DNA from 3 places in the Streptomyces sp. NPDC101225 genome. Region 1 is predicted to be linked to each of the others. Evidence: riboswitches for the same ligand, from Rfam matches in the RefSeq annotation. Region 1 holds a riboswitch; each other region holds the start of a gene.

Region 1 (9,982 bases):
CGACGGCCGCGGCCCGCGCGGGCCCGTCAGCTGGGCCGGATGTTCTGGTTGAGGCGGAAGACGTTGTCCGGGTCGAGTTCGGCCTTGATCCGGGCCAGCCGCTGGTAGTTGGGGCCGTAGCTGGCGCGGACGCGTTCCTGGCCCTCGTCCATCATCATGTTCACGTAGGCGCCGCCCGCCGTGTACGGGTGCAGGGCCTCGGAGTAGTCGACCGCCCACCGCTTGATCAGCTCGGCGTTGGCCGGGTCGGGGTCGACGCCTGCGTAGACGGCCGACCAGCGGGCGCCGCGGTAGCCCCAGGGGGTCTCCTCGGGGCCGACGTCGTGGGCGGCTCCGTCGATCGGGTAGAGGTGCATGGTCGACTGGACGGTGGGGACCTCGGCGCCGAACTTGGCGTGGAGGTCGACGGCCTCGTCGGGGATCTCGTCGACGAAGTCGGCACGCCAGTACCACTGGTGACCTGGCGGGTAGAGCCCGTCGAACATGGACTGCAGGTCCGGGTGCGGCATCGGGGCGGTGAAGTGCAGCATGGGCTCCGGCAGCGCGTCGAGCAGCGGGGCCATCTCGCGGGCGGCGGCCTCGGGGTCGCTGCCCGTGTAGCACCAGACGACGCCGGCCGTCTTGCGCAGCTGGATCTCCTCGGGGAACGGCGGGGCGGGCGGGACGGTGCCGTGGAGGAAGAAGGCGTTGAGCTCGCGGGGCGCGTTCGGCAGGAAGTCCCGGTAGGCGGTGAGGACTTCGGCGCTGATCTCGACGGGCCAGAAGGTGGGCCCGGCGACGACCGTGCCGACCTCGTGCAGCCGGAACTCGAAGGAGGTGGCGACGCCGAAGTTGCCGCCGCCGCCGCGGATCGCCCAGAACAGGTCGGTGTTCTCGTCGGCGCTCGCGCGCACCTGGCGGCCGTCGGCGAGGACGACGTCGGCGGAGAGCATGTTGTCGATGGTCAGGCCGCACTTGCGGGTGAGGTGGCCGAGTCCGCCGCCGGTCGCGATACCGCCGACGCCGGTGGTGGAGACGATGCCGCTGGGTGTGGCGAGGCCGTGCGGGTTGGTGGCGCGGTCCACCTCGCCCCACACGCAGCCTCCGCCGACGCGGACGGTGCGGGCCGCCGGGTCGACCTGGACGTCCTTGAGAGGGGAGAGGTCGGCGACCACTCCGTCGTCCACGGTACCCATCCCGGCACCGTGGTGACCGCCTCCGCGGACGGCGAGCGGCAGGTCGTGGGCGCGGGCGAAGCCGATCACACGGGCGACGGCATCGGCGTCGCCGCAGCGTACGACGAGCGCGGGGCGCCGGTCGATCATGGCGTTGTAGACGGCGCGGGCCTTGTCGTAGCCTGCGTCCTCGGGTCCGATCAGCTCCCCGTTGAGTCCGGAGAGCTCACTGCGGGCGGCCTGTGCGGGTGTGCTGGACATGCGATATCCCCCGTTTGGTAGGAGACGGGCCGATCTGCACGTTCTACTCGTGTTGCGCCGGTACCGGCATCCGTGGCCGTCACCTAGCTCGGGCCCGCCGGTTACCTACGTTTCGCGGTCGGGAAGGAGCCCCAGCTCCGCCGCGCGGTCGGCGACGTGGCGGCGGGTGGGCGCGTCCAGCTTGTCCAGCACCGCGCGGACGTGGTTGTCGACGGTCCGCACGGACACCACGAGCCGGGCGGCGATCTCGGCGTTGGTCAGGCCCCGCGCGAGCAGCCGCATGACCTGGAGCTGGCGTTCGGTGAGACCGGCCGGGTTGCCGCGGGTCGCGGCGACGGGGCCGCGCGGGATGCGCTTGACGCCCAGCCGGCGCAGGTCGGCGCGGATCAGCCGGGCCAGCGGTTCGGCGCCGAGGGCGTCGAGCGCGGCGAGCGCCTCGATCTTGTCGGCGGGATGCGGGCTCTCCGCGACCGCGGCGGCGTGCTCGTAGGGGCAGCCGGCCGCCTGCCACAGCGCCGCCGCCTCGCGCCAGTGGCCGCGGGCCTGGAGCGCGTACGGATGGTCGCAGTCCTCGAGCGGGACCGGGTGGCCGGCCCGGGTGAGCCAGTAGCCGAGCTCGGCGCGGTAGGGGACGCCGGTCAGGTGGCGGGCCTGGGCGTGCACGGGGGCGACGGCCCCGGCGACGGCGGCGTGGTCGCCGCGCAGCCAGGCGGCCTCCGCGAGCGCGGCCGCGACGGGGCCGGTCCGCTGGAGCTCCCGGGTGCGCACGGCGATCTCCTGGGCCTCGGCGAGGAGATCACCGGCGCCCGGGCGGCCGGTGCGGACGCGCACCCGGGCCAGGACGGTCAGGGCCGGGGAGCGTGCGGGCAGGAAGTCGTGGATGCCGAACTCGGCGTGCCGTTCGGCGCCTTCCCAGTCGGCGGCGGCGAGCCGGCGTATGGCCAGTTCGACGTGGAGGTAGGTCAGGAAACCGAGGTGCTCGGCCCGCTCGGCGAGGTCCATGGCCGGGGGCAGATAGCGGTCGGCCTCGGTGTACTGGAGGTGGTCGAGCAGGGTCCAGATGAGGTTGGCGTAGGCGCGGCAGGCGTGCTCGACCTCGCCGGCGGCCAGGGCCACGTCGAGGCTCTCCTCCAGCTGTTTGCGCCCGCCGGGGTCGCCGGCGCGCCAGCGGGCGGTGCCGACGTTGTTGAGGGCGTGCGAGAGAATCGCCGTGTCCTCGGTCTTGCGCGCCAGGGTGATCGCGCGCTCGGCGTGTGCGACGGCCTCGGGGTAGCGGTCGGAGAGCATCCGCAGCTGGGCGATGTTGCTGACCGCGAGCGCCAGCAGCCGGTCGTCGCCGGCGTGCTCCAGGACGGTCACGGCCTCGCGGGCGGCGTACTGGGCCTCGTCCGCGTGGCCGGCCCACCAGTGGATGCGCGAGAGCCAGCGCAGGTCCGCGCCGAGGGCGGGGATGTCGCCGAGTGAGCGGCGCAGGGCGACGGCCTCGCGCTGGGCGGCGACGGCGGCGGCCGAGTCGGCGATGGTGTAGCTCTCCACGGCATAGCGTTCGAGCAGGTCGGCGAGGTCGGGCGGGGCGTAGCGGTAGCGCTGCTGCAGGACGAGGCCGAGCTGGGCGGCGGCCTCGCGGTGGGCGCCGGCCGAGGCGGCGTCGCGGGCCGCGTCGGGCCCGTAGCGGGCGATGGCGTCCTGGTCGCCGGCCTGCGCCGCGTGGTGGACGATGCGCGCGGCGTCGGAGCCGGGGCGGGCGACGAGGGCCGCGAGGACGGTGCGGTTGAGCTCGATGCGCCGGGCGGTGGGCACCGGGTCGACGACCGCGCGCCGGATCAGCTCGTGCCGGAACGCCACCCGCCCCGGTGTCACGGCCAGCAGGCCGCGCTGCTCGGCCGGGGCGAGAACGGCCACTCCCGCCGGGAGCAGGGCATCGACCAGTGGACGTTCCACCGATGAGGGGACCACGGCCAGCTGCTCCAGCGCGTCCACGGTGGCCGGGTCCAGGCCGCGCAGCCGGGCGAGGACGGCCTCGACGACGGTCGGGGGCACTCCCCCGGTGCCGCCGGCCGCGACGACCTCGGCGACGAAGAAGGGGTTCCCCGACGTCACCGCGTACACCTGGGCCGCGTCGAGCCCGTCGGCGCCGCTGAGGGTGCGGACCGCGTCGAGGGAGAGCCGGGCCAGGGGCAGGCGGTGCACGCGGGGCGCGCGGGAGACCTGGCCGAGCAGGTGGCGCAGGGGGTGTCCGCGGCTGAGCTCGTCGTCGCGGTAGGTGAGCACGAGCAGGGCGGGCAGCCGCTCCATGCGCCGCACCAGGAAGCGCAGGGCGTCCAGGGACGCCTCGTCGGCCCAGTGCACGTCCTCGACGACGAGCACCGCGGGGTGCGGGGTCACGGCCAGTTCGCCGCGCAGGGCCTCGTAGACGCGCTGCCGGTCGCCGCCGCCGGTGACGGCCCCGGCCAGTTCGGCGCCGACGCTGCCGACGAGGTCGCGGAAGGGGCCGAGCGGCCGCCGGGTGGCGAGGTCGTCGCACTGTCCGACGAGGACGCGCGCCTGCGCGGGAAGCCGGACGGGCATGGCCCGCACCAGGCTCGACTTGCCGATTCCGGCCTCGCCGAAGACGAGCACCACCGACCCGGCCCCGGCCGCCGCCTCCCGTGCGGCCGTGGCCAGCAATGCCAGCTCGGGCTCGCGCTCGAGGATCCCCCGGTCCACGTGGCCGATTCTGCCACCGGCCGCCCGCCCTGTCCGTGGCAGCGCGCTCGCGCCGCCGCAGGCCCGCGCCCGCGGAGCACGCCACGGCTCGGCGCCCCGCCTCGTGGAGGGTGATCCGGACGGTCCCGGAGCGCCGAGGGGGCCGGGGCGTTGGGCGCGGACCAGGACGTGCGGTTCGCGGGCGTTGGCCCCCGGCGGGCCGCGTCAGGACGGCGTGAGCGGGAGGTCGTCCGTGGAGGCGTTGACCGGTGGGGCGATGCGGTCGGTGTGGTGGACGTCCAGGGCCGCCACGGCGGTCTTCGTGCCGAGGGTGCCGGCGGGATGCCAGGTTCCGTCGACGGCCAGCCAGGTGTCGGCGGGTGGGGCGGGGCTGCCGTACATGCGGATCTTGACCGACTGGGAGTCGGCGGCGCAGCAGGTGAACACGATCCGGGTCAGGTACCAGCCGCCGGCCCGGCCGGCCGGGGTGACGAAGCCGCTCATGCGGATGCCGCGGCTTCTGATCGCCTGTGTCGGGTCCTGCTGGACCCGGGCGGTGAAATCCGTGAGGGTCATCGGCAGGGGGCCGGTCGCGGGCAGCGGGTCGAAGTGCCGCTGCCGCTCGACGGCCCGGTCGTGCGTGCGTGCGGCCGTGTAGGCGCCGAGGGCGGGCGGGGGGTGCAGGAGCAGGCCCAGGACGGGCAGGAGGAGCAGCCAGGCGACGCGGGGGACGGCGCCGTGGTCGTGGCCGTGTGCGTGCCCGTCGCCCCCGGAGGCCGTACGGGCCAGGACCGCTCCCGCCGCACCCAGCAGCACGAGCAGCGCGCCGGAGGCGATCAGGAGGGGACGATGGTCCTCCTTGACGTAGCGCAGGCAGAGGTCGGTGAAGAGCGAGGCGTGCAGCAGGCCGAGGCCGGTGAGGACCAGCAGGGCGGCCTGGAGGTGCCGTCTCACAGCAGTGCGCCTCCGATCAGGACGCTCGCGGCCACGGCCACGAGAGCGGTCGCGGTGGAGAAGCGGAGCGCGAAGCCGCGCCCGAACGTGCCCGCCTGAAGGGCGATCAGCTTCAGGTCGACCATCGGGCCGACCACCATGAACGCCAGCCGTGCGGTCGGCGAGAAGCCGGTGAAGGAGGCGGCGACGAAGGCGTCGGCCTCCGAGCAGACCGCGAGCAGGACGGCGAGCCCGGCCAGGAAGAGCACGGACAGCCAGGGCCAGCCGGAGAAGGCGTCGAGGACGGGGCGCGGTACGGCGACGTTGAACGTGGCGGCCGCCATGGCACCCAGCACCAGGAACCCGCCGGCCTGCAGGAAGTCGTGGCCGAAGCCGAGGCGGAACTCCGTCCAGCGGCTGTGCCCCGGCTGGTGGCCCGTGTGCCGGACGCTCCGCCGCAGCCACTCCTCGCGCCCCAGCCAGAGCCACAGCCAGCCCATCGCGGCGGACGTGCCGAGGGACGCGAGCAGGCGGGCGGCGACCATGGCGGGGTCGCCCGGGAAGGCGACCGCCGTGGCGGCGAGCACGATCGGGTTGATCGCGGGGGCGGACAGCAGGAAGGCGAAGGCCGCGGCCGGGGTGACGCCGCGCCGGATCAGGCTGTTCGCGACCGGCACCGAGGCGCACTCGCAGCCCGGCAGGACGGCCCCCGCGACGCCGGCCACCGGGACGGCGAGCGCGGGGCGCCGGGGCAGGATCCGGGTGAACAGGTCGGCCGGCACGAAGGCGTTGATCGCCCCCGACAGGACCGTGCCGAGGAGCAGGAAGGGCAGCGCCTGGACGGTGATGGCCAGGCAGACGGTCTGCCAGGCCGCGACGGCGGGCGGGTTCGGCCGGCCGATGCCGGTGAGCGCGAGGACTGCGGCGAGGATCACCGCCGCGGCGACGGCGAGACGCACGGGCCGTACGGTGGGGCGGCGCCGCGGAGGGCGGGCAGGCGCGACGATCGGCGCCTTCTCCGCCACATCGACCAGTTCATCCGTTTTGGGCATGGATACTCCGGATGTCGAATTTCGTGGCGAAGATAAGCCAGATCTCCCTACTTCACGGAGCGCACACGCCGCCCGAGACCGATCGATGAACGGGAACGGGAACGGGATTGGCCGTGCAGTGCCAGCACGATGGCGACGCCTATCGCTATCAGGTGCTCACGGCCGGCCAGGTTGGGCACGGCGATCGACTCCCACACCATGGACCCGCTGGTGAGCGCGAAGAGGACGGGAGCGCGCCGCACGACGGCGACGTAGGTGAACAGGCCCACGACCGCGGCGGACGGCCCGGTGTCCAGCACCCGCCCGGCCCCGGGCGGCAGCCCCAGCCCGCCCCACCCGGCTCCGAGCGCGATCATCACGCGCACCATGAGGGTGCCGGCCAGAGTGGTCGCGTACGAGACGACGAGCGTCCTGGTCCGGCCGAGGACGAGCTCGGCCAGCGCGAAGGCGAGGAACAGCTGCGTGATGCCGGCCCACACGGGCAGGTCGAGGGCCGGCACGTACAAGGACACCGGCGTGCGCAGCAGGGCCAGCCACAGCGGCAGGTCGGCGTTGACGCCGCCGAGGATGCGCACCGCCACCGCGCCCGCGGGATGCTGCGCCAGCGCGTGGAAGAAGATCACGCCGAAGGCGGCCACGAAGGCCAGCGTCAGCGCGGACAGCCCACGCCGCACGAGCTGCCGTACCGGATCGACCACGATGCCGTACCACTCGCCGCGCAGCGTGCGTCCCGCGAAGGACGCCGAGCGCCACCCCGCGGCCCGCAGCCGCGCGCGCACGCGGCGGCCAGCCGGGGCGGCCACCGGTGCGCCGGCGAGCGGCCGGCCGACGCGCACCTCGTCGGTACGCAGCGCGTCCACAGCGCTGTCCTCGCAGCGCTCCCCCATGCGAAGCAAGACTCCCCCTGAGAGGGTGCAGGTGACCCGTGCGACACAGGGCCACGCCACTCCACCCGAGGGCTATGCCCGGCGGCGGGGCTTCCTGCGCTTGGCGCCCTTGGAGACGCCGGATTTGCCCCCGGGGTTGCGTCCCGCCGTTTTTGCGCCGGTGGAAGTGCGCCGGTCACCGGCCTTCGCGCCGGACTTCGCACCGGACTTCCCGGCCGGCTCGGGCGCGGCCGCCTTGCGTCCCCGGGAGCTGTTGACCGTGCGGCCGCGGACGATGCCGATGAAGTCCTCGACCATGTCGGTGGTGGCCTCCTCCGGCCAGGCCAGGGCGACGTCGGAGCGGGGAGCGTCCACGACCGGCCGGTGGACGAGGTCCCTGCGGTGGTGCAGGCGGGCCAGCGACTGGGGGACGATCAGGAGGCCGATGCCGGCGGCGACGAGCTCGACCGCGTCCTCCGTGGTGGCGGGACGCTCGAAGGCCGCCTCGCCCGGCGGCCGGTCCCATGCGAAGACGTCGTCCAGCGGGTTGAGGAGGACCTCGTCCGCGAGGTCGTCCAGGGTCACCTCGTCCACGGCCGTGATCAGGTGGTCCTTGGGGACCACGACGACCGTCGTCTCGGTGTAGAGGGGGATGGCGCTGAAGTACGCACGGTCGACCGGCAGCCGGACGAGCCCGGCGTCGGCGTCACCGGCGCGCAGCACGCCGGACGCCTCGGCGGCCGGTACGGCGACGAGGGCCAGCGGGATCTCGGGCAGGCGCTCGTTCCAGATCCGCACCCACTTCGCGGGCGTCGCCCCCGGGACGTACGCGAGCCGGAACGTGGGGGATTCATCCGAGCCTGTCACGCTGCAAGGCTACCGGCCGCGCCCGGTGCCGGATCACCGGCCGCGGTCGGGGCCGTCGCCCCCGCTCGATACCCTTGGCCCCATGAAGTCGCACCAGAGCCCCCAGACGATGAAGCCCGCGACCGCGGCGAAGAAGCTGGGCGTGTACCTCGAGGCCACCCCCGCCGAGTTCCGGGAGGGTGCCGTCTCGCGGGCCGAGCTCGACCGGCTGCAGGCCGATCCGCCCGCGTGGCTGCGCGAGCTGCGGGCCAACGGTCCGCACCCCCGTCCGGTGGTCGCGGCGAAGCTGGGCGTCTCCATCGCGGGCCTCGCGCGCGGCGGTGTCACCGAGGCGCTCACCACCGAGCAGATCGAGGCGCTGAAGCAGGAGCTGCCCGAGTGGCTGCAGAAGGAGCGCGCGACCCAGGCGGAGGTCCGCAAGGAGGGCGCGCGGATCAAGAAGCGCGACGCCGAGCGTGCGGCCCGAAGCGAGTCCGGCCGGTCCTGAACCCTCGCCGTCCGCGTGCCGAACCCCGGCCGTCCGCGACGGAATGTCGCCTTCCGCACCCGCCGTGTGCACGAACCACGTATCTGACGGAGCGTCACGACGAAGGTCACAAAAGCGTATCGGACATTCCGCCCCTCAACCTTCACACGAGCCGCACAAGTTGGCTAGTTTGGCGGCAGGCCGCACGAGTTCCTCCGGCGCCCCGCCGGGACGTGCGGCCTCCGCCGAATCCGGTGCGCCCGCGCGGCAGCCGGAGCCGGGGACCCAACCGAACGATGGGGTGAATCGGCCCGACCGCCCACCAGGGCAGGGGCCGTAGGGCATACCTTCCGGATCTACCGCCCGAACCCGACAGCTAACTCGGTAGGCGGAGATGGAAGGAGTACGGCTCCCATGGCGCCGGAACGATCGTCGCGCCCCGGAGGCCCCGGCCCCGGCATGCGCAATTCCGCTCTCGCCACCGCTGCCCTGACCTCGGTGGCCCTGTTCTCGCAGACCGCCGACGCCGCACCGGTCACGGGGGACGAGGGCCCCAGTCGCGAGGACGTCCGGCAACGGGTGAGCAGCCTGTACGACCGGGCCGAGAGCGACACCGGCCTGCACAACATCACCCGGGCGCAGTCGGCGTCCCGGGGCCGCGGCGCCCCCGCGGGCGGTGGGCGGACCTCGGATCCCGAGCTGGACACCATCGCCCGGCAGTGGTTCCAGGGGGCGCGTTCGTCCCTGGGCCCGACGGTGCCGGCGACCCTGCCGGCCGACCGGATGCCCGCCCGGCCCGGTGCGCCGGCCCGCCCGAGGGAGCCCGAGCGCCCGCCCGTGCCGCGGGCCGCCGGTGCCGCCCGGGAGCTGGAGGCGCCCGCCCGGCCCGTGCTCGAACTGCCCGCCGCGGAGTCCCGCGGACGTGCCGCCGCGGAGCTGACGGCCGGTCCGGCGGCCGCGCTGCCCGCCGTGCCGGCCCAGCGCCAGGAGAGCTCGGCCCCGCCCGCGGCCCCGCCGGAGCCGAGGCAGACGGTGCTGCGCCGCTCCAAGCAGGCGAACCAGCGCAAGATCGCGACGGCCAGCGACCTGCTGTACCGCTACACGGCCCGGCAGACGTCCGTGGCTCCGCTCGCCGCCGCCCAGCCCCAGGCCCTCACCGCATGGCAGGACCCGGCGGAGCAGTCCCGCCGTGCGGCCGAGGAGGCGTGGCGACTGCAGCAGCCCAGCGTGCTGGACACGGGGGTGCCCGCCGCCGAGGAGTGGTGGACGCGGCAGCCGACCGTGCCCGACATGGGCGCGGCCACGGCCGAGGAGGAGTGGCGGATACGGCTGCGGCAGCCCAGCGTGCTGGACACCGGGGTGCCCGCCGCCGAGGAGTGGCGGACACCGCGGCCCAGTGTCCTCGACACCGGCATCCCCGCCGTCGAGACGCCCGTCGGCACCCAGGCCGACCGGGCCGTCGCCTTCGCCCGCGCGCAGATCGGCAGGCCGTGCCTGTGGGGTGCGGTCGGACCGGAGTCGTACGACAACGCCGGCCTCACCCAGGCCGCGTGGAAGGCCGCCGGGGTGGTGCTGCCGCGCAGCACGTCCGAGCAGGCGAGCACCGGCACGGTGATCCCGCTCGCCGAGAGCCGCCCGGGAGATCTGGTCTTCTTCCACGACAGCTTCAGCCATGTCGGGCTGTACACCGGCAACGGC
Region 2 (9,982 bases), on a different contig from region 1:
CTCCGCTCTAGACCGGCCCCGCCACCACCGACACCGTCCTCGCCAGCGACACCCCGGAGCCGTCGCGCCGCGGGTCGATGTCCGGGAGGTCGGCCGGTGCGCCGTTCTTCTGGGCCGCCTTGGCCGGGACGGCGCCCGCCCAGGCCAGGGAGAGGCAGTCCTCGCCCTTGAGGAAGCGCTGGCAGCGGACGCCGCCGGTGGCGCGGCCCTTGCGCGGGTACTGGTCGAACGGGGTCAGCTTGGCCGTCGTCTGGACCGAGTCGTCGAGCGTGCCGCGCGAGCCCGCGACCGTGAAGACCACCGCGTCCGCCGCCGGGTCCACCGCCGTGAAGGAGATGACCTTGGCGCCGTCCGTCAGCTTGATGCCCGCCATGCCGCCCGCGGGACGGCCCTGGGGACGGACCTGCGAGGCCTGATAGCGCAGCAGCTGGGCGTCGTCGGTGATGAAGACCAGGTCCTCCTCGCCCGTGCGCAGCTCGATCGCGCCGACGATCCGGTCGCCCTCCTTGAGCGTGATGACCTCCAACTCCTCCTTGTTGGTGGGGTAGTCGGGGACCACGCGCTTGACCACGCCCTGCTCCGTGCCGAGGGCGAGACCGGGGGAGGACTCGTCGAGCGTGATCAGGCAGACCACCGTCTCGGCGCCGTCCAGCGGGACGAACTCCGTGAGCGGCGCTCCGCCCGAGAGGTTCGGCGCCGACGCCGTCTCTGGGAGCTGCGGCAGGTCGACGACGTTGATCCGCAGCAGGCGGCCGAGCGAGGTCACGGCGCCGATCTCGCCGCGCGCGGTCGCCGGGACCGCCGAGACGATCACGTCGTGCTTGACGCGCTTGCCGGCCTTGTCCTCGGGGAAGGGCTCGCCGTTCGCCGTACGGGCCAGCAGGCCGGTGGAGGAGAGCAGCACCCGGCAGGGGTCGTCCGCGACCTGGAGCGGCACCACGGCCGCCGGGGCGCCGGAGGACTCCAGCAGGATGGTGCGCCGGTCGGTGCCGAACTTCTTCGCCACCTGGGCCAGTTCCGCGGAGACCAGCTTGCGCAGCTCCGCGTCCGAATCGAGGATCCGGGTCAGCTCCGCGATCTCCGTGTTGAGCCGGTCCTTCTCGGACTCCAGCTCGATACGGTCGTACCTGGTGAGGCGGCGCAGCGGCGTGTCGAGGATGTACTGGGTCTGCACGTCCGACAGGGAGAAGCGCTCCATCAGGCGCTCCTTGGCCTGCGCGCTGTTCTCGCTGGAGCGGATCAGGCGGATGACCTCGTCGATGTCGACGAGCGCCGTCAGCAGGCCCTCCACCAGGTGCAGGCGGTCGCGCCGCTTGCTGCGGCGGAACTCGCTGCGGCGGCGCACGACCTCGAAGCGGTGGTCGAGGTAGACCTCCAGGAGCTCCTTGAGGCCCAGCGTGAGCGGCTGACCGTCCACCAGCGCGACGTTGTTGATGCCGAAGGACTCCTCCATCGGCGTCAGCTTGTACAGCTGCTCCAGGACGGCCTCCGGCACGAAGCCGTTCTTGATCTCGATGACCAGGCGCAGGCCGTGCTCGCGGTCGGTGAGGTCCTTGACGTCGGCGATGCCCTGGATCTTCTTCGAACCGACCAGGTCCTTGATCTTGGCGATCACCTTCTCCGGGCCGACCGTGAAGGGCAGCTCGGTGACGACCAGGCCCTTGCGCCGGGCGGTGACGGTCTCGACGTCGACGGTGGCGCGGATCTTGAAGGTGCCGCGACCGGTCTCGTACGCGTCCCGGATGCCGGCGAGGCCGACGATGCGGCCGCCGGTGGGCAGGTCGGGGCCCGGGACGTGCTTCATCAGCGTGTCCAGGTCCGCGTTGGGGTGGCGGATCAGATGGCGGGCGGCGGAGACGACCTCGGAGAGATTGTGCGGCGGCATGTTCGTCGCCATGCCGACCGCGATGCCCGACGCGCCGTTGACCAGCAGGTTCGGGAAGGCCGCGGGCAGGGCGACGGGCTCCCGCTCCTGGCCGTCGTAGTTGGGCGCGAAGTCGACCGTGTCCTCGTCGATCGACTCGGTCATCAGGCTCGTCGCGGCGGCCTGGCGGCACTCCGTGTACCGCATGGCGGCCGGCGGGTCGTCGTTGCCCAGCGAACCGAAGTTGCCGTGGCCGTCGACGAGCGGCACGCGCATGGAGAAGGGCTGGGCCATGCGCACGAGGGCGTCGTAGATCGACGCGTCCCCGTGCGGGTGCAGCTTGCCCATGACCTCGCCGACGACGCGGGCGCACTTCACATAACCGCGGTCGGGGCGCAGCCCCATCTCGTTCATCTGGTACACGATGCGGCGGTGCACCGGCTTGAGGCCGTCGCGGGCGTCGGGCAGGGCTCGCGAGTAGATGACCGAGTACGCGTACTCGAGGAAGGAGCCCTGCATTTCGTCGACGACGTCGATGTCGAGGATCTTCTCCTCGTACGCGTCGTCGGGCGGCGGGGTCTTCGTGCTGCGGCGGGCCATCGCTGCCGGCTCCTCTTTTCTGGTCGCTCGCCTACGGGTCGCGCCCCTTCGGCTCACTCTTGCCTGAAGCGTGAACGGGATCTGACGCGGACCATTGTGGACCGCGGCACTGACAACGCGGGCCAGGACCCGGTGCGGGCGGCCCGGCCCGGCGCTCGGGGATCACCCTCGCCGCGGCTGCCCGCAGGTTACGCGATCCGCTGTGGGCGTACGTCGTCCGGGAACTTCGCCCACGTTCCGCACGCTTGCATACAGTGGCAGGAACGGCAGGAAAACCGCGGTTCGAACCACCGCCTCGGCGATCGAAGGGACGTACATGACCATGGGTCACACGGCCACAGACCAGGCAGGCTCCGGGGGCCTGACAGCGACGGAGCACCGCCTGGCCAACGGCCTGCGCGTGGTGCTCTCCGAGGACCACCTGACCCCGGTCGCGGCGGTGTGCCTCTGGTACGACGTCGGTTCCCGGCACGAAGTCAAGGGGCGTACCGGCCTGGCTCACCTTTTCGAGCACCTGATGTTCCAGGGCTCGGGACAGGTCAAGGGCAACGGCCACTTCGAGCTGGTGCAGGGCGCGGGCGGTTCGCTCAACGGCACCACCAGCTTCGAGCGCACCAACTACTTCGAGACCATGCCCGCCCACCAGCTGGAGCTCGCCCTCTGGCTGGAGGCCGACCGTATGGGCTCCCTGCTCGCCGCCCTGGACGAGGAGTCCATGGAGAACCAGCGGGACGTCGTCAAGAACGAACGCCGGCAGCGCTACGACAACGTGCCCTACGGCACCGCGTTCGAGAAGCTCACCGCGCTCACCTACCCCGAGGGCCACCCCTACCACCACACCCCCATCGGTTCGATGGCCGACCTGGACGCGGCGACGCTCGAGGACGCGCGCGCGTTCTTCCGCACGTACTACGCGCCGGGCAACGCGGTCCTGTCGATCGTCGGCGACATCGACCCGGGGCAGACGCTCGCCTGGGTCGAGAAGTACTTCGGGTCCATCGCCGCGCACGACGGCAAGCCCGCGCCCCGGGACGGCTCGCTGCCCGACGTCATCGGCGAGCAGCTGCGCGAGATCGTCGAGGAGGAGGTTCCGGCACGCGCCCTGATGGCCGCCTACCGGCTGCCGCACGACGGCACGCGCGCGTGCGACGCGGCGGACCTCGCGCTCACCGTCCTCGGCGGCGGCGAGTCCTCCCGTCTCTACAACCGGCTGGTACGGCGCGACCGTACGGCCGTCGCGGCCGGCTTCGGCCTGCTGCGCCTCGCGGGAGCCCCCTCACTGGGCTGGCTGGACGTGAAGACCTCCGGTGACGTCGAGGTGCCGGTCATCGAGACCGCCATCGACGAGGAGCTCGCCCGGTTCGCCGAGGAGGGCCCGACGGCCGAGGAGATGGAGCGCGCCCAGGCGCAGCTGGAGCGCGAGTGGCTGGACCGGCTCGGCACGGTCGCGGGCCGCGCGGACGAACTGTGCCGGTACGCCGTCCTGTTCGGCGACCCGCAGCTCGCGCTCACCGCCGTGCGGCGCGTCCTGGAGGTGACGGCCGAGGAGGTCCAGGAGGTCGCCAAGGCCCGCCTGCGCCCCGACAACCGCGCGGTGCTCGTCTACGAGCCCGTCTCGGCGGAGGCCGCCGAGGACGCGAATCCCCCGGAAGACCCTGAGGCCGAGGCCACGGTCGAAGCCGGCGACGACAACGAGGAGGCGGCCAAGTGACCGAGCTCGCCACGATGGATTTCCACCCGCAGCCCCAGGCGGGCGAGGCCAGGCCCTGGGCGTTCCCGGCACCGGAGCGCGGCGCGCTCGGCAACGGCATGACCGTCCTGCGCTGCCACCGCCCCGGCCAGCAGGTCGTCGCCGTGGAGGTCTCCCTGGACGCGCCCCTGGAGGCCGAGCCGGCCGCCGTCGAGGGCGTCGCCACGATCATGGCGCGGGCCTTCTCGGAGGGCACCGACAAGCACTCCGCCGAGGAGTTCGCCGCCGAGCTGGAGCGCTGCGGCGCCACCCTCGACGCGCACGCCGACCACCCGGGCGTGCGCCTGAGCCTGGAGGTCCCGGCCTCCCGTCTGGCCAAGGCGCTCGGCCTGATGTCCGACGCCCTCAGGGCGCCCGCGTTCGCCGACAGCGAGGTGGAGCGGCTGGTCCGCAACCGCCTGGACGAGATCCCGCACGAGCTGGCCAACCCCTCCCGCCGGGCGGCCAAGGAGCTCTCCAAGCAGCTGTTCCCGGCGGCCTCGCGCATGTCGCGCCCGCGCCAGGGCACCGAGGAGACGGTCGAGAAGATCGACGCCGCGGCCGTACGCGCCTTCTACGACCGTCACGTCCGGCCCGCCACCGCCACCGCGGTGGTCGTCGGCGACCTCACCGGCATCGACCTGGACGCGCTGCTCGGCGACACCCTGGGCGCCTGGACGGGCTCCTCGGCCGAGCCGCGCCCGGTGCCGCCGGTGACCGCCGACGACACCGGGCGCGTGGTCATCGTGGACCGCCCCGGCGCCGTCCAGACGCAGCTGCTCATCGGCCGCGTCGGCGCCGACCGGCACGACCGCGTCTGGCCCGCGCAGGTGCTCGGCACGTACTGCCTGGGCGGCACCCTCACCTCCCGTCTGGACCGCGTCCTGCGCGAGGAGAAGGGCTACACCTACGGTGTGCGCGCCTTCGGCCAGGTCCTCAGGTCCGCCCCGGACGGCACGGGTGCGGCGATGCTCGCCATCAGCGGCTCCGTCGACACGCCCAACACCGGCCCGGCACTGCAGGATCTGTGGACGGTGCTGCGCACGCTGGCCGAGGGCGGCCTGACGGACGCCGAGCGCGACGTCGCCGTGCAGAACCTCGTCGGGGTGGCGCCGCTGAAGTACGAGACCGCGGCGGCCGTGGCGAGCACGCTGGCCGACCAGGTCGAGCAGCACCTGCCCGACGACTACCAGGCGACGCTCTATCAGCAGCTCGCCGCCACCGGCACCGTGGAGGCCACCGCGGCCGCCGTGAGCGCCTTCCCGGTGGACCGCCTGGTCACGGTCCTCGTCGGTGACGCGAGCCAGATCAAGGAGCCGGTCGCGGCTCTGGGCATCGGCGAAGTCACCGTGGTGTCCGCCGAGTAGCGAGTACGGGGCACGCACGCGTGAGGGCCCTGGTGACGGATGTGTCACCAGGGCCCTCGTATGTCCGAATTGGGGGAGAGTTGCCCGTCTGCCCTGTGGGATGCGCTACAAAAGCCGGGATCCGTTTGGGGATTGAAGACGGCTCTGCCTAGCGTCTTCCGGGCTGTTCGTCAGGCAGTGCGCCGCGCCCGCGGCACCGGACAGCCATCGCCGAGTCCCCGTACGGCGCGAGCCAGGGGAGCCGGGGACCCACCCTTCCGTCGCCGCCGTCGCGGCCGGCGGGATCCGAGTCCTTGGGGTGAATCGGACGCCCGCGCACCGGCGAGGGGGTCCGTAGGAGACCTTCCTGCTCCGAACCCGTCAGCTAACCCGGTAGGCGAGAGGGAAGGAAAGGACCAGCCAGTTCATGGCGTTCAACTGCGCCACCGGGAAGCACCGTCGTCCCAGCATGATCAAGCGCGGCACCGTCAGGGCCGCCGGGGTCGCGGCCCTCGCCACGACCGGCGTCGTCGGCACTCTCGCCGCCCCCTCGTTCGCCGCCGGGAACTCCGTCGACCACTCCTTCGAGCAGACCGGGCTCAACCCCGTCATCACCATCGGCAACGCGATCGCCGACCAGATCGACGCCCAGGCCGAGGCCCAGAAGCACGCCGCCGAGGAGGCCGCCCGCAAGAAGGCCGCCGAGGAGGCCGCGCGCCTGAAGGCCGCCGCGAAGGCCAAGGCGGAGCGTGCGGCCGAGGAACGCGCGGCCCGTGCGGCCGAGCGCAGGCGCCTGAACCGCTTCGTCGCCCCGGTGTCGCACTCGTACGTGTCGACGGGCTACAAGACCGGTGGCTCCCTGTGGTCCTCCGGCAGCCACACGGGCATCGACTTCCACGCGGCGAGCGGCACGGTCGTGCACGCCGTCGGCGCCGGCACCGTCGTCCGGACCGGCTGGGGCGGCGCCTACGGCAACGAGATCGTCATCAGGATGCACGACGGCACGTACACCCAGTACGGCCACCTGTCGTCCATCGGTGTCTCGGCCGGCCAGACGGTCACCCCGGGGCAGCACATAGGCCTGTCCGGCTCGACCGGCAACACCACCGGGCCGCACCTGCACTTCGAGGCCCGCACGACGCCCGAGTACGGCTCGGACATCGACCCCGTCGCCTACCTGCGCTCGCACGGCGTCGGCGTCTGACGAACCTCCGCGCGACCTCCCCCGGCCCCGGCCTCCCGGCCGGGGCCTTTCGGTTTCGCCGGCCCCGGTGTCCAAAAAATATCCATGGATTCCGGCCCGCCGTCGGAAATTCCGGCCCCGTGCAATAGAGTCACCGGAACACACGTCAATCATTGGCGTTTCACGGGGATTAAGTCGGAGGTCGGTCATGCGTATTCCGGCGCACTCGGTGTGCACAGCGATCCGGGACGACATCGTCGCGGGTGTCTACGAGCGCGGCAGCCGGCTCACCGAGGAACTCCTCGCCCGCCGCTACGGTGTCTCGCGCGTCCCCGTGCGCGAGGCGCTGCGCACCCTGGAGGCGGAGGGCTTCGTGGTGACCCGGCGGCACGCGGGCGCCTGCGTGGCGGAACCGAACGAGCAGGAGGCCGCCGACCTGCTGGAGATGCGTGTGCTCCTGGAGCCGCTCGCCGCCTCCCGGGCCGCCCAGCGGCGCACCGAGGCCCACCTCAAGGTCCTGCGCGGCCTGGTCCGGCTGGGGCAGGAGCGGGCCAGGCGGGGCACCAGTGAGGATCTGCGCTCCCTGGAGGGCTGGTTCCACGAGACTCTCGCCCAGGCGTCCGGCAGTCCGGCCCTGACCTCGATGCTGACCCAGCTGCGGCACAAGATCGCCTGGATGTACACCGAGGAGGCGCCCGCCAGCCCCGTGGAGTCCTGGGCGGAGCACGGCGCGATCGTCGACGCCGTGGCCCGCGGCGACGGCGAGCGCGCGCGGGCGATCACGACCCTGCACACCGAGCGCTCCAGTGCGGCGCACCGGCTGCGGTTCGCTCCCGGCGGCGATCGCGCCGACCCTGTGAGGACCTCGCAACATGCCGTAAACGTGACGGGCCCGCGCCATTAACATGCGCGCCGTATACAAAGGGGGTGGAATTGGCCGGGGGGTTATTTCTGCTGCCCTGGCTGAGAATTCCACCGGCGTTGATCGGAATTTCTGTCGGGCCGCCGGGGGGAAATGTGAAGGGCTCGTCCGATAATTCGGACGAGCCCTTCCGCGGTGCCGGGATCAGACGGTCTCGGGGAGTTCCTCGAGCCCCTCGGAGACCAGCTTCGCCAGCCGGTCGAGCGCCGCGTCGGCACCCTCGGCGTCGGAGGCGAGGACGATCTCCTCGCCCCCCTGGGCGCCGAGGCCCAGGACGGCCAGCATGGAGGCCGCGTTGACGGGGTTGCCGTCGGCCTTGGCGATCGTCACCGGGATACCTGCGGCCGTGGCGGCCCGGACGAAGATGGAAGCGGGGCGGGCGTGGAGGCCCTCGGCCCAGCCGACGTTGACGCGGCGCTCAGCCATGTGATGCTGCCCTTCGGTGTTCAGGGTTGTCTAGACCAGTTTCCCACAACGTGAAGCATGTGCGGAGCGGTCCTCCGCTCCGCCGGGGGTGGGCCGTCGGACCGCGGCCTCGGCCCGACGTGCGTCCTTGTTCTGTTCTCGGCGACTGCCGTCCTTCCCACAGACTGCCTCGCGCCGTTGTCGGACGCGAGCCGTACTCTGGGCCCCATGCAGACCTCGTCGGACCGGCATGAGTACCCCGCCCACTGGGAAGCCGACGTGGTGCTGCGCGACGGCGGCACCGCGCGCGTCCGCCCCATCACCGTTGATGACGCCGAGCGCCTGGTCAGCTTCTACGAGCAGGTCTCGGACGAGTCGAAGTACTACCGCTTCTTCGCGCCGTACCCTCGTCTGTCCGCCAAGGACGTCCACCGCTTCACGCACCACGACTTTGTGGACCGGGTGGGACTCGCGGCCACGGTCGGCGGCGAGTTCATCGCCACCGTACGCTACGACCGCATCGGCGCCGACGGAATGCCCGCGTCGGCACCGGCCGACGAGGCCGAGGTGGCCTTCCTCGTCCAGGACGCCCACCAGGGGCGCGGCGTCGCCTCCGCGCTCCTCGAACACGTCGCCGCGGTCGCCCGTGAGCGGGGCATCCGCCGCTTCACCGCCGAGGTGCTCCCGGCCAACGTCAAGATGATCAAGGTCTTCACCGACGCCGGCTACACCCAGAAGCGCAGCTTCGAGGACGGCGTCGTCCACCTGGAGTTCGGCATCGAGCCCACCGACCGGTCGCTCGCCGTGCAGCGCGCGCGGGAGCAGCGCGCCGAGGGCCGGTCCGTACGGCGGCTGCTCCTGCCCGGCTCCGTCGCCGTCGTCGGCGCCGGCCGCACGCCCGGAGGCGTGGGCCGCAGCATCCTCGACAACATCCGGGACGCCGGCTTCACCGGGGCGCTGTACGCCGTGAACAAGGCGCTGCCCGAAGAGCTCAAGGAGCTCGACGGGGTGCCCGCCCACCGCTCGGTGCGGGACATCGGGGGGCCCGTCGACCTCGCGGTGGTCGCCGTCCCCGCCGACCACGTGCCGGAGGTCGTCACCGAGTGCGGCGAACACGGCGTGCAGGGGCTGGTCGTCGTCTCCGCCGGATACGCCGAGAGCGGGCCCGAGGGGCGCGAGCGCCAGCGCGAACTCGTACGGCACGCGCGTACGTACGGCATGCGGATCGTCGGCCCGAACGCCTTCGGCATCATCAACACGTCGCCCGGGACGCGGCTGAACGCCTCCCTCGCCCCCGACATGCCCCGACCCGGCCGGATCGGGCTGTTCGCCCAGTCCGGGGCCATCGGCATCGCGCTGCTGTCCCGGCTGCAGCGCCGCGGCGGCGGAGTCACCGGGGTCACGGGCGTCTCGACCTTCGTGTCGTCCGGCAACCGCGCCGACGTGTCCGGCAACGACGTGCTCCAGTTCTGGTACGACGACCCGGACACCGACGTCGTCCTCATGTACCTGGAGTCCATCGGCAACCCGCGCAAGTTCACCCGCCTCGCCCGGCGGACCGCGGCCGCCAAGCCGCTGGTCGTGGTCCAGGGTGCCGGCTCCGCACCCCAGGGGCACGCCGTCCGGGCCACGCAGCTGCCGCACGCGACGGTCTCCGCACTGCTCAGACAGGCCGGGGTCATCCGGGTGGACACCATCACCGAGCTGGTCGACGCGGGCCTGCTGCTCGCACGCCAGCCGCTGCCGGCGGGACCGCGCGTGGCGATCCTCGGCAACTCCGAATCACTGGGCCTGCTCACCTACGACGCCTGCCTGTCCGAAGGGCTGCGGCCCCTGCGGCCGCTCGACCTGACCACGCAGGCGTCGGCGGGCGACTTCCACGCGGCGCTCGCGCGCGCCCTGGCGGACGACACGTGCGACGCCGTGGTGGTGA
Region 3 (9,982 bases), on a different contig from region 1:
CGGCGGCGGGCCGCGCGGGTCGCGGCGGGGCGGCCGGAGTATCCCCTCAAGGTCACCGTCAGCGGCTCCGGCGAACTGGACCCGGACGCGAGGTTCTGGCACACCGGCGGCGACAGGCTCCTGTACACGACCGACAAGGGCGCCGAGCGGGCCCGCGCGCTCGGCCTCGCCGCCGACGTCGTCTCGCTCGGCCCCGACCTCGACTGGCGCACGCTCCTCGCGCATCTGCACGACGAGCGCGGCGTGCGCCGCCTGATGGTGGAGGGCGGCGGCACGGTCCACACCCAGCTGCTCCAGCAGGGTCTCGCCGACGAACTCCAGCTCGTCCTCGCCCCGCTCCTCGTGGGCGACCCGCACGCGCCCCGCCTCTTCGGCCCCGGCGCCTACCAGGGCGGCCGCCTGCGCCTGACGGAGACCCGGCGGATCGAGGACGTCGTGCTCATGCGCTACGAGCCCACCGCCCCCGGGGCCGGCCCGCTGCCCACCGCCGCCGACCACCGCTGGCTGGCCCTCGCCTGTGAGCTGGCGGCCCTGTGCCCGCCCTCCCGCACGGCCTTCAGCGTGGGGGCGGTGATCGTCGCCGCCGACGGCACCGAGCTCGCCCGCGGCCACTCGCGCGAGGGCGGCGACCCCGTCGCGCACGCCGAGGAGGCGGCCCTGGCCAAGCTCGGCCCGGCCGATCCGAGGCTGGCGTCGGCCACGGTCTACAGCAGCCTGGAGCCCTGCACCCGCCGCGCCTCCCGGCCGAGGCCGTGCGCCCGGCTGATCCTCGACGCGGGTGTACGGCGGGTGGTCACGGCCTGGCGCGAGCCCGACACCTTCGTCGCCGGCGCGGACGGCAGCGGCCTGCTGGCGGCCCAGGGCGTCGAGGTGGTCGTACTGGAGGAACACGAGGAGCAGGCCAAGGCGCCCAACCGTCATCTGCCGGGCTTCTGAGCCGTGGCGCCGGCAGTCCCGCGGATGGCGTATGCTGGTCACACACCGACGCGGGGTGGAGCAGCTCGGTAGCTCGCTGGGCTCATAACCCAGAGGTCGCAGGTTCAAATCCTGTCCCCGCTACTCAAGGCCCAGGGCCGGAATCCGGAAACGGATTCCGGCCCTGGGTGTTTTCCGCCCGGAAGGCCCGTCACCGGCTGTTGTCACCCGCGGTGACCGGGCGACCGCTTTCCGCATCACGACTGACACACCGTCAGAACGGGTGGGGTTTCCGGGGCGCGGTCAACTCGCCCGTTTTTCGCCTCTCTTGGCCCCTACGTCCAGGCCAAGAAGCATTAATGATCAAGCAGAACAGCTTGGAATCGGCACCCCGGGTCTATTAACGTTCGATAACGCAGCGCGGTCGTCCCAGCCGTCACAAGAGGCGGCTCCGTGCGCACGTGCCGAATCCCGCAAGGGAACCGGGGAACCACCACCCAGGGGTGAATCGCGTGGACACCGTCGTGGAGCCACGACTGGTATACGCGCGTAGGAGACCTTCCTGCTCCGAACCCGTCAGCTAACCCGGTAGGCGAGAAGGAAGGAAAGGAGCGCGCCCACGTGGCGTCCAACCCGCCTGCCCCGGCAGCACCGTTCGTGCCGAGCACCGAGCCCTTCGGCTTCCCCGGTCCCCGTTCCGACGAGGGTCCGTGGGAGGAGTGGAACCCCACCGAGGAGTCCCTCCGCCCGGTCCGCGGCCGGCACCGCGTCGCCAAGCAGCGCGGCGGCGGACTCGCCCGCAGCTCCACGGTCCTCGGCGTCGGCGTCATAGCCGCCGTCGGCGCGGGCGGCATGGCCAGCGCCAACACCGGCAAGCCCCCGGTGTCCATCTCCATGCCCGATCTGGGCTCCGTGGGCCACATGTTCGGTGGCTCGGCCGAGACGCCCAAGGGCTCGGCCACCGCGCTCAGCACCGTCGGAGTCAGCACCGAGGACACCGAGCAGGGCGCCCAGGACGCCGGTCAGGCACTGCGCGACCGCATCATGGCGCAGGCCGAGAGCCAGCAGGTCCAGGTCGAGAGCAAGGCCCAGTCCGTCACCGAGGCGGCCCTCGCCAAGCAGGTCGACGACGCCGCCGCGAAGGCGGAGAAGGAGGCGGCCGCCAAGGCCGCCGCCGCCAAGGAGAAGGCCGAGGCGGAGGCCAAGAAGGCGGCCGAGGCCGCGCGCCTGGCCGAACTGGCCAAGCAGTACACGCTCCCGGTCGTGTCCTACACGATCACCGGCACCTTCGGGCAGGCCGGCTCCATGTGGTCCTCCGGCTACCACACGGGCCTGGACTTCGCCGCCCCCACGGGCACGCCCATCAAGGCCGTCCACAGCGGCACCGTCACCGAGGCCGGCTGGGCCGGGTCCTACGGCTACCGCACGATCGTGACCCTGGACGACGGCACGGAGCTGTGGTTCTGCCACCAGTCGTCGATCAGTGTGAGCGTGGGCCAGAAGGTCAGCACCGGCGAGGTCATCGGCCGCGTCGGCGCCACCGGCAACGTGACCGGGCCGCACCTGCACCTCGAGGTCCACCCGAACGGCCAGGCCGAGGCCATCGACCCGATGACGTGGCTGCGCGGCAAGGGCCTCACCCCCTGATCCAGGCCGGGACCCCGGTGGTCCCGGCGTCTCCCCCGACGCCAGGACCACGGCGCGGGTGCGCGCGTCCGCCGTGCCCCCGCCGCCGGTTTACGTGATCTTTGCGGCGCCGGTGGAATGGGCTGCCCCGGCGCGGTCGTTGACGTGGAGCATGACTTCCCCTTCTCCGCGCAGGCTCGGCTCCTCCGGCCTCGACGTCTTCCCGCTCTGCCTCGGCGGCAACGTCTTCGGCTGGACCGCCGACGAGGCCGAGTCCTTCGCCGTCCTCGACGCCTACGCGGCCGCGGGCGGCAACTTCCTCGACACCGCCGACTCCTATTCGGCGTGGGCCGACGGCAACCGGGGCGGCGAGTCCGAGACGATCATCGGCAGGTGGGTCAGGGCGCGCGGCAACCGTGACGACATGGTCATCGCGACCAAGGTCAGCCAGCACCCCGAGTTCCCGGGCCTGACGGCCGCCACCGTCAAGGCCGCCGCGGACGCCTCCCTGCGCCGCCTGGGCACCGGTCACATCGACCTCTACTACACGCACTTCGACAAGCCCGAGGTGCCGGTCGAGGAGATCGTCGGCGCCCTCGACGACCTGGTGCGGGCCGGCAAGGTGCGGCACATCGCCGCCTCCAACATCTCACCCGGCCGGCTGCGCGCGTCCCTCGACTTCTCCGACCGCGAGGGCCTGGCCAAGTACGTGGCGCTGCAGCCCCACTACAACCTCGTCTCGCGCGACACCTACGAGGGCGAACTCCAGGAGGTGGCCGCGCGCCACGGCCTCGCGGCCGTGCCGTACTACGCCCTGGCGGCCGGCTTCCTCACCGGCAAGTACCGGCCCGGCAGCACCGTCGACAGCGCGCGGGCGGGCCGGGTGGCGCAGTACCTGGACGGCGAGCGGGGCCGGCGGGTGCTGACCGCGCTCGACGAGATCGCCCAGGCCCACGACGCCGCGGTGCCCACGGTCGCCCTGGCCTGGCTCGCCGCCCGGCCGACGGTCGTCGCGCCGATCGCGTCCGCCCGCACGGTGGAGCAGCTGCCGGCCCTGCTGGCGGTGGGGGAGCTGACCCTCACGGACGCCGAACTCGCGCGGCTGACACAGGCGTCGGCCTGATCACACGGCCGGGCATGCCCTGGTCCCCTGAGTCAGGAGACTAGGACTGGTACGGGTTGTACGCGGGATTCGGGATCGCCGGATACCCGTACACCCCGTACACCGGCCAGGGCGGCGCGACCACGGGCACCACGGGTGCCGTCGCGCGCGCCGCGTGGTCCAGCGCCGGGCGGGCCACCTCGCGGCGGCGCCACAGCTCGTACAGCAGCTCCCGCTCCCTGACGACGAAGTCCGCGCCGGCACGGCCGCGGCGTCCCCGGTGCCGCAGGAAGGCCAGGGAGGTCGCGTACGCCTCGTACTGGGTGACCTGCTGCGCGGCCGGCCGGCCGCCGTAGTGGGCGGCGTAGTCGCGGGCCAGCCGGCGGGCCCGCATCGAGCCGAGCGCGTAGGGCTCGGCGGGGGAGAGCCAGCCGGCGACGGCGTAGGCGGGCAGTTCCTCGCGCACGGTGCGCAGTTCGCGCTGGCGTGTCCAGATCACCAGCCAGGTCAGCAGGCCGAACGCCGGGACCATGAAGGCGGCGTAGACGGCGAAGAACCCGTACTCGCCGAAGGCCGACGAGCCGTTCCAGATCGCGTGCATGCCCATCGCGAGCAGCAGGCCGGAGAGCGGGACGAGGATCCGCCGCAGCTGCCGGTGCTCCGGGGAGACCGCGGCGAGGCCGAAGCCGATGCCGGTCAGCACGGTGAAGAGGGGGTGCGCGAACGGCGACATGATGATGCGCACGAAGAAGGTCGCGGCTGTGACGGAGGCGATGCCGCGCTCGCCGGTGAGCTGGTCGGTGCCGAAGGCGGTGCCCAGATAGAGGATGTTCTCGGTGAACGCGAAGCCGGTGGCGGTGACACCGGCTATGACGACGCCGTCCACGACCCCGGTGAAGTCCCGTCTGCGGAACAGGAAGACCAGCAGGACGGCCGCCGCCTTCGCCGACTCCTCGACGATGGGCGCTATCACGGTCGCGCCGAGGGTGTCGGCGCTGGACGGATCGGCCGTCGCCGTCGCTATCCACTTCGTGGCGAAGCTGTTGGCGACGATGGCTATCAGCGCCGCCGCGCAGGCCCCCCAGGCGAAGGCGAACACCAGGTTGCGCCAGGGGCCGGGGGCGACGCGGTCGAGCCAGCGGAAGGCGGCCACGAGCAGGGGCACGGGCAGCACGGCCAGTCCCAGCCCCACCAGGAACCCTTCGGTGCCGGTCTGCTTGCGCACCAGGGCCAGGATGACGAGCCCGGAGAGTGCGAGAAGAGCACTGAGTGCGCCGTACCGCACCCTCCCCCAAGCCCTCGACTGCGCTCGGCCCCGGGGGGACCCCCACCGCCGCCACCAGGGCACATGCTTGAGCGCACCACCGGCCGAGGCGCCGGCCGGGCCGCCGGGCTGCGGCGGATGCGTCGGGTACGGGGGACTGCTGGCCACGGCATTGACCCTAACGAGGCAGGGCGCCGCCCGCGACGGTACGTCGGATGGCCCGCGCGGCCGAAGGGGTTCAGGCGCCGGTGGAGGGCTGGTTGCGGTGCTGTACGCGACGGAAGAGCAGGTCGTTCACGACATGACCCTTCTCCAGACCCTGGCCCTCGAAACGGGTCAGCGGCCGGAAGTCGGGACGCGGCGCGAAACCGCCGTCCGCCTGTGTGTTCTCGAACGCCGGGTGCGCGCCCAGCACCTCGAGCATCTTTTCGGCGTACGGCTCCCAGTCGGTCGCGCAGTGCACGATGCCGCCGGGTCTGACGCGGGCCGCCACGAGGTCGAGGAATTCCGGCTGGATCAGCCGCCGCTTGTGGTGCCGCTTCTTGGGCCAGGGGTCGGGGAAGTACACGCGCAGCCCGTCCAGCGAGTCCGGGCGCAGCATCTCGCGCAGCAGGATGATGGCGTCCCCGTTGCCCACCCGGATGTTGGACAGTCCCTTCTGCTCGGCGAGGTTGAGCAGATTGCCCTGGCCCGGAGTGTGCACGTCCACGGCGAGGATGTTCGTGGCCGGGTCCGCGGCGGCCATCCGCGCGGTCGCCTCGCCCATCCCGAAACCGATCTCCAGCACGACGCGGCCGGTGTTGCCGAACAGCCCGGCGAGATCGATCGTCTCCCGCCCGTCGATGTCCAGCCCCCACCGGGCCCACAGCCGCTGCAGCGCGTCCGCCTGCCCGGCCGTCACCCGGCTGCGCCGCGGCTGGAAACTCCGGATCCGCCGCTCGAAGTGCGACCCCGCGGGATCGGCCTTCGGCCCGTCGGGAAACCGCGGCTCTCCCTTGGCCCTGGTGTGCCTGACGGAGACACCGGGTGCGTGGGCGGAGAACTCGCCCGGCTCGCCGTGGGCGGGGTCGGCGGGTCGGGGGACGTCGGAGGCATTGAGCGAGTCAGACACAGTGGGGTCGATTTTACGGGGGTGGCGGGGGTGGGCGGCGGCGACGGTGCTGTGGCGCGGGGCACGCCTCACACCGCCTCCAGCTTCACCAGCGCCCTCCTCGCCACCTCCCGCCCGATCGGCAGCGAAGCGGTCGCCGCGGGCGAGGGGGCGTTCAGCACGTGGACCGTCCGGGGGCCCTCCTTGATCAGGAAGTCGTCCACCAGCGAGCCGTCCCGCAGCACGGCCTGCGCCCGCACCCCCGCGTGCGTGGGCACCAGATCGTCTTCGCCCACCGCCGGCAGCAGCCTCCGCACCGCCGTCGTGAACGCACGCTTCGACACCGACCGCCGCATCTCTCCCGCGCCGTAACGCCAGTGCCGCCGGGCCATCCGCCAGGCCCCGGGCCACGCCAGCGTCCCGGCCACCTCCCGTGGCCGCACGACACCCCAGCCGTATCCCTCGCGCGCCAGCGCGGGCACCGCGTTGGGGCCGATGTGCACGCCGCCGTCGATCCCGCGCGTGAGATGCACGCCGAGGAACGGGAACGCCGGGTCCGGCACCGGGTACACCAGACCCCGCACCAGGCCGGGCCGGGCCAGTTCGTAGTACTCCCCGCGGAAGGGGACGATCCGCATCTGCGGGTCGTCACCGGTCAGCCGCGCCACCTCGTCGCAGTACAGCCCGGCACAGTTGACCAGCACGCGCGCCCGCACGACGTCGCCGGCCCGGGTGCGGACCGCGACCCCGAGCTCCGGCCGCCGGTCGATCCGCTCGACCCGCGCGCCGTAGCGGATCTCCGCCCCCGACGCCTCGGCGAGCTGGCGGGCCACGCCCACGAAGTCGCACACGCCCGTCGTCCCGACGTGGATCGCCGCCAGGCCCCGCACCTCCGGCTCGTACTCCTCGATCTGGGTCGTGCCCAGCTCCCGCACCGGTATGCCGTTCTCCCGGCCGCGCTGCACCAGCGCGTGCAGCCGGGGCAGCTCCTCCCGCTCGGTGGCGACGATGAGCTTGCCGGTGACGGCGTGCGCGATGCCGTACTCGGCGCAGAACTTCACCATCTCGGCGGCCCCGCGCACCGCGTACCGCGCCTTGAGCGAGCCGGGGCGGTAGTAGATGCCGCTGTGGATGACGCCGCTGTTGCGCCCCGTCTGGTGCCGGGCGGGCCCCGGCTCCTTCTCCAGCACGGTCACCCGGGTCCCCGGCGCGGCGCGCGTGATCGCGAACGCCGTCGACAGCCCGACGATCCCGCCACCGATCACCAGCACGTCGCAGTCGTAAGCGATCTCCGGCCGCACCTGCACCACCTCCGCATTCGATAGTGCACTGCGCCACTGACAGCCGCTTCAAACGCGGGGACGCGGAGGTCGGCCGGCCTCACGCCGGCGCCATCAGCAGGGGCCTGGCCCGCTCCCTGAGCTCCACCACCCGCGGCTCGTCGCCGTAGGGCTCCAGCCGGTGCAGAAGATCCTTCACGTACTCGGTGGTGCGCGCCGAGGAGATGCGCCCCGCGACCTCCACCGCCCGCACGCCCTGCTCGCACGCGGCATCGAGGTTGCCGGACTCCAGCTCCGCGACCGCGGAGACGACCAGCCGCAGGCCGTGCGACCGTACGAACTCCTCCGTCGGCTTCGACAGCGCCTGCTCCGTGAAGCGGCGGACCTGGCGCGGGGCCTTCAGGTCGCGGTAGCACTCGGCCGCGTCCGCGGCGAACCGGTCGTAGGAGTAGAAGCCGAGCCAGCTCGGGTCGTTGTCGCCGTCACGGGAGCGCTCCAGCCAGCCTTCCGCGGCCTTCAGCGCGGCACCCGCCGCCTGGGCGTCGTTGGCGCGTGCGTGCGCGCGCGCCTCCACCAGGCGGAAGAAGCTCATGGTGCGGGCGGTCGCGAGGCCGCGGTTGCGCTCCAGGGCGGCCTGCGCGAGGTCGACGCCCTCGTCGCCGAAGCCGCGGTACGTCGCCTGCAGCGACATCGACGCCAGCACGTACCCCCCTAGGGGCACGTCGGCCGCCGCGCGCGCCAGGCGCAGCGCCTGGATGTAGTACCGCTGCGCGGCCTCCTGCTGGCCGGTGTCGAAGGCCATCCACCCGGCGAGGCGCGTGAGTTCCGCGGAGGCGCCGAACAGCGCCCGCCCCACTTCGTCCGAGTACGAGCCGAGCAGCAGCGGTGCCGCCTCCACCCGTAAACATTCGGGCACCATCGACGAACGCCAGTCGCCTCCTCCGTACTTGGAGTCCCAGCGCCTGGCGTCCTCTGCGGCCTCCCGCAACTTCTGCACATCGCTGTGGCCGACTTTGAGCGGTGCGCTCGAGCCCTCGGACGGGTTCGCCTCGCGCGCCACCGAACTGTCGGCCGGTGTTATCAGCCAGCGTGAGGCCGGCGTTGCGTATGCGCTTACTGCGAACGATCCGGCCAGCGACTGCCAGATGCCACCGGAGCCGGCCCGGCGCCCGGCGAGGTCGAGACGGTACAGATCCGTCGCCGACCGCACCGCCATTCCGACATCCCTGGGGAAGGCGAGCCCGACTTCGGGTGCGGGATCCGCGTCCGCCAGGCCGATCTCGTGGAGCGGCACGGGGCGGCCGAGCTTCTGGCCGATCGCGGCGGCGATGAGGTGCGGCGCGGCGCCCTGCGGCACCATGCCCTTCGAAACCCAGCGCGCCACCGAGGTCTTGTCGTAGCGAAGTGTCAACCCGCGTTGGGCGCCAAGGTCGTTGACGCGTCGCGCGAGGCCTGCGTTGCTGATTCCCGCGAGGGCGAGAACGGCGCCGAGTTTCTCGTTCGGCCCGCGTTGCTCCCTGGACATGCGCCACCCCTCGACACAGACGGCTGCCGCGCTGGCATAACCACGCGGCATTCGTAAACCCAGCGTAGTTCGCCGCATCCCAAGCGTTAAGGGGCATAACTCCGGATGGCGGGATTGTGGTCCGCACGGAAGTACGGCCGTGATACGCGCAGTTGCGCCGTGCTCCCGCTGTGTGGCCGTGCGCCCGTGCGTGCGCTCTTCTCCGGCCAACCGGGGAGCGCTTCCATGATGGTGCGTGGGTCGGCCCGCTGTACTGGATCCAGTGGGCTGGGGGACACCGCCGCCACCATCCCCGCGGGCGGCGGACGGGCCCGGGGGGCGAACTCCGTCTCCCGGGCTGCGCGCGGCCGATGCGCTGCGCAGAGCGTGTACGGAGCGTGTCGACTCCTGCGCTCTCATCCGGTATTTGGCCGAAAATCGACCCCGTGTTCTCCGCGCGAATACCCCTCTCACCATGGAACTTGAGGGCGCGAACGGCGTTCTCGGGGAGCATTGCGGGGGCGCATTCGCGTCGCAGCAACCCTCTCCCGTACGGACGTTCGCCCTTTCGCAAGGGTGAGTGCCCCGGCGCATTAGACGCAGCACAAGCCGCTCCAGGGCCCCTCCAGCGTGCGCCCTTCATGGCAGCATGGGGAACCAGTTCGTACGGTGCACTGGTTGTCCACACCTTGTGGAGGCGTCGATGCGGTGGTTGGTGGGGTGGAGCAGCACCGCAGCGGGGGCTTTGGATCTCGGCTCCGCAGGGGTCACCGGAGAGGGCGGCGAGACCGTGCACCCGGTGGGCTCCCAGCTCCTGTGGGGCGACCCCGATCCGCTCTGGGCGGTCGGCGACTGGCGCCCCGACGAGGTGCGGGTGGTGAGGGCCGACCCCCAGACCCGGATCGCGGTGCTGGGCACGTGCGCGGCCTCCGACGAACAGCTGCGCGTCGGGCTGTTCGCCGCGCGCGGCGGCGCGCTCCGGCATCTGACGGCGTGGCCGGGCAGCTACACCGCGATCGTCCAGGTCGGCCGCAGGGTCACCGTCTGCGGCGACCTCGCGGGCGCGCGCCCCGTCTTCTACACGCCCTGGGCGGGCGGTACGGCCTACGCCACGGCCGCCCTTCCGCTCGCCGACCTCATCGAGGCCAACCTCGACTTCGGTCACCTCGCCGCGTTGCTCGCCGCTCCCGACGTGCCGGCC

The links. A riboswitch is a leader RNA that binds a small molecule or an ion and turns the genes downstream of it on or off. The one in region 1 is predicted to bind cyclic di-AMP.
Region 2: it holds a riboswitch for cyclic di-AMP, as region 1 does, so the genes downstream of both, ACIRPX_RS23785 (M23 family metallopeptidase) here and ACIRPX_RS28255 (C40 family peptidase) in region 1, are expected to answer to the same signal.
Region 3: it holds a riboswitch for cyclic di-AMP, as region 1 does, so the genes downstream of both, ACIRPX_RS40165 (M23 family metallopeptidase) here and ACIRPX_RS28255 (C40 family peptidase) in region 1, are expected to answer to the same signal.

The regions. Positions count from the first base shown of each region.
Region 1 is NZ_JBIWOE010000023.1:70,591-80,572, reverse strand. It holds gene ACIRPX_RS28290 (FAD-binding oxidoreductase) at 27-1,415, opposite strand; gene ACIRPX_RS28285 (ATP-binding protein) at 1,521-4,121, opposite strand; gene ACIRPX_RS28280 (TIGR03943 family putative permease subunit) at 4,326-5,054, opposite strand; gene ACIRPX_RS28275 (permease) at 5,051-6,085, opposite strand; gene ACIRPX_RS28270 (hypothetical protein) at 6,133-6,972, opposite strand; gene ACIRPX_RS28265 (LysR family substrate-binding domain-containing protein) at 7,045-7,818, opposite strand; gene ACIRPX_RS28260 (DUF5997 family protein) at 7,901-8,305, shown strand; cyclic di-AMP (ydaO/yuaA leader) riboswitch at 8,518-8,690, shown strand; gene ACIRPX_RS28255 (C40 family peptidase) at 8,744-9,982, shown strand, end outside.
Region 2 is NZ_JBIWOE010000017.1:116,248-126,229, forward strand. It holds gene ACIRPX_RS23765 (CobW family GTP-binding protein) at 1-11, shown strand, start outside; gene ACIRPX_RS23770 (DNA topoisomerase (ATP-hydrolyzing) subunit A) at 8-2,464, opposite strand; gene ACIRPX_RS23775 (M16 family metallopeptidase) at 2,781-4,175, shown strand; gene ACIRPX_RS23780 (M16 family metallopeptidase) at 4,172-5,560, shown strand; cyclic di-AMP (ydaO/yuaA leader) riboswitch at 5,759-5,954, shown strand; gene ACIRPX_RS23785 (M23 family metallopeptidase) at 5,967-6,743, shown strand; gene ACIRPX_RS23790 (GntR family transcriptional regulator) at 6,931-7,626, shown strand; gene ACIRPX_RS23795 (HPr family phosphocarrier protein) at 7,789-8,070, opposite strand; gene ACIRPX_RS23800 (GNAT family N-acetyltransferase) at 8,278-9,982, shown strand, end outside.
Region 3 is NZ_JBIWOE010000050.1:14,235-24,216, reverse strand. It holds gene ACIRPX_RS40175 (dihydrofolate reductase family protein) at 1-936, shown strand, start outside; tRNA gene ACIRPX_RS40170 (tRNA-Met) at 986-1,059, shown strand; cyclic di-AMP (ydaO/yuaA leader) riboswitch at 1,368-1,525, shown strand; gene ACIRPX_RS40165 (M23 family metallopeptidase) at 1,537-2,562, shown strand; gene ACIRPX_RS40160 (aldo/keto reductase) at 2,714-3,664, shown strand; gene ACIRPX_RS40155 (PrsW family intramembrane metalloprotease) at 3,705-5,075, opposite strand; gene trmB (tRNA (guanosine(46)-N7)-methyltransferase TrmB) at 5,146-6,018, opposite strand; gene lhgO (L-2-hydroxyglutarate oxidase) at 6,087-7,307, opposite strand; gene ACIRPX_RS40140 (MFS transporter) at 7,378-8,802, opposite strand; gene ACIRPX_RS40135 (asparagine synthase-related protein) at 9,485-9,982, shown strand, end outside.